One region of the Phenylobacterium sp. 58.2.17 genome, then DNA from elsewhere that is predicted to be linked to it. Evidence: riboswitches for the same ligand, from Rfam matches in the RefSeq annotation. Region 1 holds a riboswitch; the other holds the start of a gene.
The links. A riboswitch is a leader RNA that binds a small molecule or an ion and turns the genes downstream of it on or off. The one in region 1 is predicted to bind cobalamin.

Region 1 (3,396 bases):
TCGCCGAAATACTGGACCATGTCGTTGCGCTCGAATTCGCCGTGAACCAGCACGTCCAGGCCGATCTCTTCCTGCCAGCGTACTGTCCGGGCCGTCTCCTCGCGCAGGAAGGCTGCATAGTCGGCGTCGCTCAGATCGCCCTTGTCGTGCGCGGCGCGCGCCTTGCGCACCTCGTCGGTCTGCGGAAACGAGCCGATGGTCGTGGTCGGGAAGGCCGGCAGGTCGAGGCGCGGGATCTGCACCGCCTGGCGACGACTGAAGCTCGAGGCCCGTTGCGCCATGGCCGGGGTCGTCGCCGCCAGCCGCCGGGCGACCCCCGCATCGTGGATTTTCGCCGACACCGCCCGCGCCCTGGCCGCCGCGCTCGAGGCGGCCAGGGCGCCGGCGACGCCGCCGCGGCCCTTGTTCAGGGCTTGGGCGAGCACGACCAGTTCCTCGATCTTCTGAACCGCGAAGGCCAGCCAGGAGCGGACGTCCTCATCGAGCGCCCTTTCCTGGGCCAGGTCGATGGGCGTGTGCAGCAGCGAGCAGGACGGCGCCAGCACCACGTCGCGATCCGTGGCCAGCAGCGGTTCGAGCCGATCCAGCAGCCGCTCGAGGTCGGCGCGCCAGACATTGCGCCCATCGATGACGCCGAGCGAGAGCACCATGCCCGTCGGAGCATTGGCCAGCACGCGTTCGAACTGCTCGGGCGCGCGGATGAGATCGACATGCAGGCCGGCGACCGGCAGGGCGAGCGCCGTCTCCAGATTGTCGTCCAGGCCGCCGTAATAGGTGGTCAGCATCAGTTTCACCCCCGGCGCGGTGCGCGCCAGCAGGCGATAGGCTCGGTGCAGGGCCTTGCGGTCGGCGTCGGTGAGGTCTGTGACCAGGCATGGCTCGTCGATCTGCACCCACCAGGCGCCGGCCTGTTCCAACCGGTTGAGAACGGTCGCGTAGACCGGCAGCAGATCGTCCAGCAGCTCGAGCGGATGGAAGCCCTCGACCTTGCTCTTGGCCAATTTCAGGAAGGTGACCGGGCCCAGCAGCACCGGCCGCGTGATGATCCCCAGCGCCTTGGCCTCGATGAACTCGTCGATCGCCTTGGTGGAGGCGAGCTCGAAGGTCTGGCCCGGTACGACCTCCGGCGACAGGTAGTGGTAGTTGGTGTCGAACCACTTGGTCATCTCGGCCGCCGGCGCGTCGATCGCGTGGCGGTGGCCGTGGCCGCAATCGGTCGCCTCGGCCTCGCCCTGGGCGCCCCGTGCCATGGCGAAGTAGGTGTCCAGCTCCACCGGGCCGCCGCTCCAGCCGTAGACGGGCGGGATCGCACCGACCATGGCGCTGGTGTCGAGCACGTGATCGTAGAGTGAGAAGTCATTGCTCGGCACGTGATCGACGCCCAGCTCCGCCTGGCGCCGCCAAGTCCTGGCGCGCAGCTCCGCGGCCAGCGCCAGCAGTTCGGCGCGATCGGACTTGCCCGACCAATAGCGTTCGAGGGCGGTCTTCAGCTCGCGGCGGGGACCGATACGGGGAAATCCAAGGGTGGCGACGGTGACGGACATAGCCTCTGCCATTCTGTTGTGGCGAGGCGTGGCCGGTCGCGAGCATGCACGCGCCGGCGAGGGAGCGTCGACGCGACAGGCTTGCGGCCTGACCGGACACCCCGCCGGAGGACGTTATCTGTCGGGGCAGGTCTCCTGGCTCACGGGTCGACGCTTCGGTCCGGCCTTCCCAGCGCAGAATGACGCCAGTGACACGCAGATGGACTTCGGCTCGCCGCTCACAGTTGCGGGGGCAGCTCCGGCATGGACGCCGCGCCAGGCGCGACGCCGTCACCGGATTCCCTCTTAGCTCGGGAGCGCGAGCGCCCCAGAGAACCACGACCCGAGCATTCAGCGCCGTTCTAGGCTCTTCGTCAAGATGGATATAAAGATATCCTTATATTGTTATGTCATGGCTGCGAGTGCTTGCCTGCTGGCGAGTGTTGCGACAACACTTGCAATTGCAGGGCGTGGGAAATCGCATTGCGAGGCGCGGCGGGGGCGCGCCTGGCTGGAGAACAGCTGTGCTCAATTCCGTATTGTCTGTTTTGCCGGGCCTGTTGGCGGCCGCGGCCCTGGTGCTTGTCCCGGCGGCGGCCAACGCCTGCACGCGCGTGGTGTACCTCGGCGCGAACAATGATGTGATCACCGCCCGGTCGATGGACTGGAAGGTCGACGTCCAGACCAACCTCTACGCCTTCCCGCGCGGCATGAGCCATGACGGTCAGGCGGGACCCAACTCCATCAAATGGACCTCGAGGTACGGCAGCGTCGTCGCCACCGGCTACGACGTCTCCACGACCGACGGCATGAACGAGGCTGGCCTGGCGGTGAACCTGCTCTGGCTGGTGGAGTCGGAGTACCCAGCCTTCGGCAAGGGTTCGAAGCCTGGCCTGACCATCGCCGCCTGGGGCCAGTATGTGCTCGACAACTTCGCCACCGTCGCAGAGGCGGTCGCTGCGCTGGAAAAGGAACCGTTCACCGTCATCACCGACAAGGTGCCTGGCGAGGATCGGCTGACGACGCTGCACCTGTCGATGTCGGACGCCAGCGGCGACAGCGCCATCGTCGAGTACATCGGCGGAAAGCAGGTGATCCACCACGACCGCAAGTACCAGGTGATGACCAACTCGCCGACCTTCGACGAGCAACTGGTGCTCAACGCCTACTGGCGGCAGATCGGCGGCACGGTGATGCTGCCCGGGACCAATCGCGCCTCCGACCGCTTCGCCCGCGCCTCGTTCTACGTGAACGCCATACCCAAGAGCGAAGACCCAGTGGTGGCGTTGGCCAGCATGTTCAGCGTGATCCGCAACGCCTCGGTGCCGTACGGCATCACGACGCCGGACCAGCCGAACATCTCCTCGACCCGCTGGCGCACCGTCGCCGACCACAAGCGCAAGCTATACTTCTTCGAATCCGCCCTGACGCCCAACACCTTCTGGGTGGATCTGAACAAGCTCGATTTCTCCCGTGAGACCGGCAAGGTGAAGCGGCTCGATCTCGGCAAGGATCAGCGCAACGTCTATGCGGGCGAGGTCTCGGCCCAGTTCAAGGAAGCGCCGCCGTTCGAGTTCCTGGGGCTGTAGCGTCTAGAATTCCATGCTTAGGTCTATGACCGGCGCTCCAGCCGCGCTTGTTGTTCCGGCCGCTGTACCTTGCGGTCGAAACGCCACGGCTGGCCCGCACGCGCCTCCACGCGGCGGGCCACAACGGTGGTGGGATCGGATCCACGCGGATCGATGACCGACACGAACTCCGCCACAACGGTCTCGCGGGTCAGTCGGAGGGCGATGAACCCGATCGCCAGATGGTCGCACCAGGCGATGTCGCGGTTGGCGGCGGCCAGCCGCTCGCCCAGCGGCGCCTGCCC
Region 2 (3,396 bases), on a different contig from region 1:
GGGGGAGTCGTTCTCGGTGTCGGTCCAGGTGTAGTTGGCGCTGAGCGCCAGCGGGCCGAGATCGGCCGAACCCTCGAGCTCGACGCCGTGCGCCTTGGTCTGGGCGGTGTTGGCGTAATAGCCGAAGCGCCGCGCGCCGCCCACGAAGCAGAGCGGGTCGGTGGTGGTCGAGGTGCAGGAGAAGTAGTCGATCTGGTTGTCGGTCTTGCGGTCGAACCAGGTCGCGCGGACCATGAAGCGGTCGCCGAGGCGCTGTTCGATCCCGGCGTCCCAGCCGTCGGCTTCCTCGGCCTCCAGGGCGGTGTTCCCGTACTCGGAATAGAGCTGATAGAGGGTCGGAGCCTTGAAGCCCTGGCCGAAGCTGGCGCGCAGAACTGTGTTCCCATCGTTCAGCGACCAGGCGGCGGCGAACTGGCCGAGGGTCGCATCGCCGAAGGTGTCGTGGCTGTCGCGGCGCAGCCCGGCGGTCAGGGTCAGGCCCGAGACCACTTCGCCCTGGACCTGGGCGTAGATCCCGTCGATGCCGGCCTTGGCGCGGGTCGTCGGCGGGTTGGGGACGAACTCGCTGGGCGAGGCCGTGCGCATGCTGGAGTCCTCGGTCTCGCCGCCGAAGGTGGCGGACCAGGCCTCGTTGATCGTCCAGACGCCTTGATACTCCCAGCGCTTGTTCTCGCCACGGGCGTCGAATGTGGTGGTGGTCACCGCCTGGTCCGGGTTGGTGTTCTGGCGGTCGGTGCGCGTGTAGCCGTAGGCGAGCCGGTTGGTCAGGGCGCCGCCGAACAGGTCGAGGTTCACCGCGCCGTAGCCGACGAACTCCTCGGTCTCGCCGTACTCGCGGGTGTCGCCGAAGCTGAAGGTCGGCGGCGCAAAGCCGTCGAAGCCGTTGCGGCCCTTGGAGTAGACCCCGCGCAGGTCGAACGACAGCGCCTCGGTGGCGGTGAACACCGCCCGGCCGCTGACGCCGGTGTTCTCATAGCCGTCCTTCTCCTGGCCGAGGCGATAGGAGGAGACGCCGTCGGTGTCGTAGCGGCCGGCGGCCAGGCGCCAGGCCAGGCGCTCGGTCTTGCCGCCGGCGCCGGCGCGGAAGTAGCTCGTGCCCATCGAGCCGCCCTCCGCGGCGAGGTCGGCCTCGAACGGCTCGGTCGCCTCACGGGTGACGATGTTGACGACGCCGCCGATGGCCTGGCTGCCCCACAGCGTCGACTGGGCGCCGCGCAGGATCTCGATGCGGCCAATGTCGCCGGCCAGCAGGTTCGCGAAGTTGTAGCCGCCGCCGGCGGTAGAGGGGTCGTTCAGCTTCACACCGTCGACCACCACCACGGTCTGGTCGCCCTCAGCGCCGCGGATCCGCACCGAGGTCGAGCCCCCGACCCCGCCGTTGCGCGAGAAGCTGACGCCGGGCGTGGTGGCCAGCAGGCTCGAGACGTCGACCGTCTGAGCGGCCTTTATGGCGGCGGCGTCCAGCACGTAGAGGCTTTGACCGATCTTGTCGGCTTCCTGCGGCGAGCGAGTGGCGGTGACCACCAGTTCGCTGACGCTGGCGATAGCGACCGGCGCGGCGCTCTGGGCGAGCGCGTGGGTGGAAACGCCGCAGAGCGCGGCGGTGGTGGCGAGCAGAACAGTCTTCATCGGGTTATCCCCCCTGACGCATGACGACATGACCCGCGCTTGCGCGCAGGTCGACGGACGCCGCCTCTCGGGAAAACTCCCCGTTCGCGCGCTCCCACCGAGCATGCGAAGGACGACCGCGTCAGGCAGGTCTCCTGGCTCACGGGTCACAGCCGATGCGCGCCGCCTTCCCAGACTTCCGTCCAGTGGCTTATGACGCGCGGGCTCGCCGCTTACAGTTGCGGGGGCAGCCCAGGTTTCGCACCTGAGTTCCCTATTAATCCCCTTCCGGGGAACCTGTCGCGGGGTCTGCCTAGGCTCTGCCATGCGGAGCGTCAATCCAAATGAGCCTGACCTTCGTCCTCGGCGGCGCCCGATCCGGCAAGACCAGCTACGCGCTGCGCGAAGCCTGGAAGCGCTCCGGAAATCGCCACGTGATGATCGCGACGGCCCAGGCGCACGACGCCGAAATGGCCGATCGGATCGCCCGTCACCGGGCCGAACGCGGCGAAGGCTGGGTCACGGTGGAGGCGCCGCTGGACCTGGCGGGAGCGGTCGCTGCGCTGGGTGCGGGCGACGTGGCGGTGGTCGACTGCCTGACGCTGTGGTTGACCAATCACCTGCTGGTCGAGGCCGATCTGGGCCAGCAGGTCGCCGACCTGACGCGGGCTCTGGCCGCCAGCCCGGCGGCGCTCTACGTGGTCTCCAACGAGGTCGGCCAGGGGATCGTGCCGGACAACGCCCTGGCTCGCCGGTTCCGCGACGAGGCCGGCTGGATGAACCAGGCGGTGGCGGCGGCGGCCGACCGCGCGGTGCTGGTCGCCGCGGGCCTGCCGCTGGTGCTCAAGGGCTGACGGATCGTCGGCGGAGCTAGGACTTGCCCGCCTGGCGTGCGTATAAATTTCCGTCGGCCGCGCGCCGGCTCTCTGCATATCCCCACGACAGAGGCGCTCGCATGTCGATGTTCAATCTCGTCGTGACAGCGCTGCTTGTCGCGACCGCGCTGCTGTTCGCCGGCGTCTGGGCGTTCCAGAACTACGGGATCTATCGCTTCGGCGGCGACGACGACGGCCGTCCGGCCGACGACGTGAAGACCGTCAAGTTCCGCTCCAGCGACGGCCAGGTGATCGGGGCTCGGCTGGCCATGCCCCAGCCGGGCAAGCCGGTGATCATGAGCTTCCACGGCAATGGCGCGGGCGTCGACGCGTCGTTCGAGCGGCTGCGGGCGCTGCAGGAGCAGGGCTTCGGGATGGCGATGATGGAGTATCGCGGCTCCGGCGCGACCGGCGGCAAGTCCAGCGAGATGAACTTCGCCCGCGATGCGCTCGCCTTCTACGACCAGCTCGACGACCTGATGGGAGAGGCGGTTCCGGCGAACCGGCGCGTGCTGCACGGCTTCAGCCTCGGGGCCGGGGTGGGCAGCCGCCTGGCGGCGGCGCGGCCGTTCGAGGCGGTGGTGTTGGAAGCTGCGCCCTATCGCACCTGCCAATACTATCAGGACGCTTACAAGGGTTTCCCGTTCTGCCAGGTGATGTGGGCCGAACGCTATGACATCATCGACCACGTCCAGGCGATCGGGGCCCCCAAACTGTTCGTTCACGGCGCGCTGGACGAGTCCCTGCCGGTCGCCCGCGCCCGCCGGCTATACCAGGAGGCTCCCGGTCCGAAGGAGTACCTGGAAATTCCAAACGGCCATCATGCCGACTTGGCCAGGTTGGGGCTGACCGATGCGATGGCGTCCTTCATCTCCAGGGTCGTCGCGCCGCCCTCCTGAGGCGTGATCCGGCT

Region 2: linked by a shared signal. The riboswitch ahead of OUA97_RS07795 (TonB-dependent receptor plug domain-containing protein) and the one ahead of metE (5-methyltetrahydropteroyltriglutamate--homocysteine S-methyltransferase) in region 1 are both predicted to bind cobalamin.

What each region holds. Positions count from the first base shown of each region.
Region 1 covers NZ_JAPMTQ010000030.1:18,397-21,792, reverse strand. The annotation lists gene metE (5-methyltetrahydropteroyltriglutamate--homocysteine S-methyltransferase) at 1-1,544, opposite strand, end outside; cobalamin riboswitch at 1,652-1,879, opposite strand; gene OUA97_RS16480 (linear amide C-N hydrolase) at 2,048-3,112, shown strand; gene OUA97_RS16475 (alkaline phosphatase D family protein) at 3,136-3,396, opposite strand, start outside.
Region 2 covers NZ_JAPMTQ010000007.1:135,576-138,971, reverse strand. The annotation lists gene OUA97_RS07795 (TonB-dependent receptor plug domain-containing protein) at 1-1,629, opposite strand, end outside; cobalamin riboswitch at 1,736-1,924, opposite strand; gene cobU (bifunctional adenosylcobinamide kinase/adenosylcobinamide-phosphate guanylyltransferase) at 1,953-2,462, shown strand; gene OUA97_RS07785 (alpha/beta hydrolase) at 2,564-3,382, shown strand; gene OUA97_RS07780 (non-ribosomal peptide synthetase/type I polyketide synthase) at 3,304-3,396, opposite strand, start outside.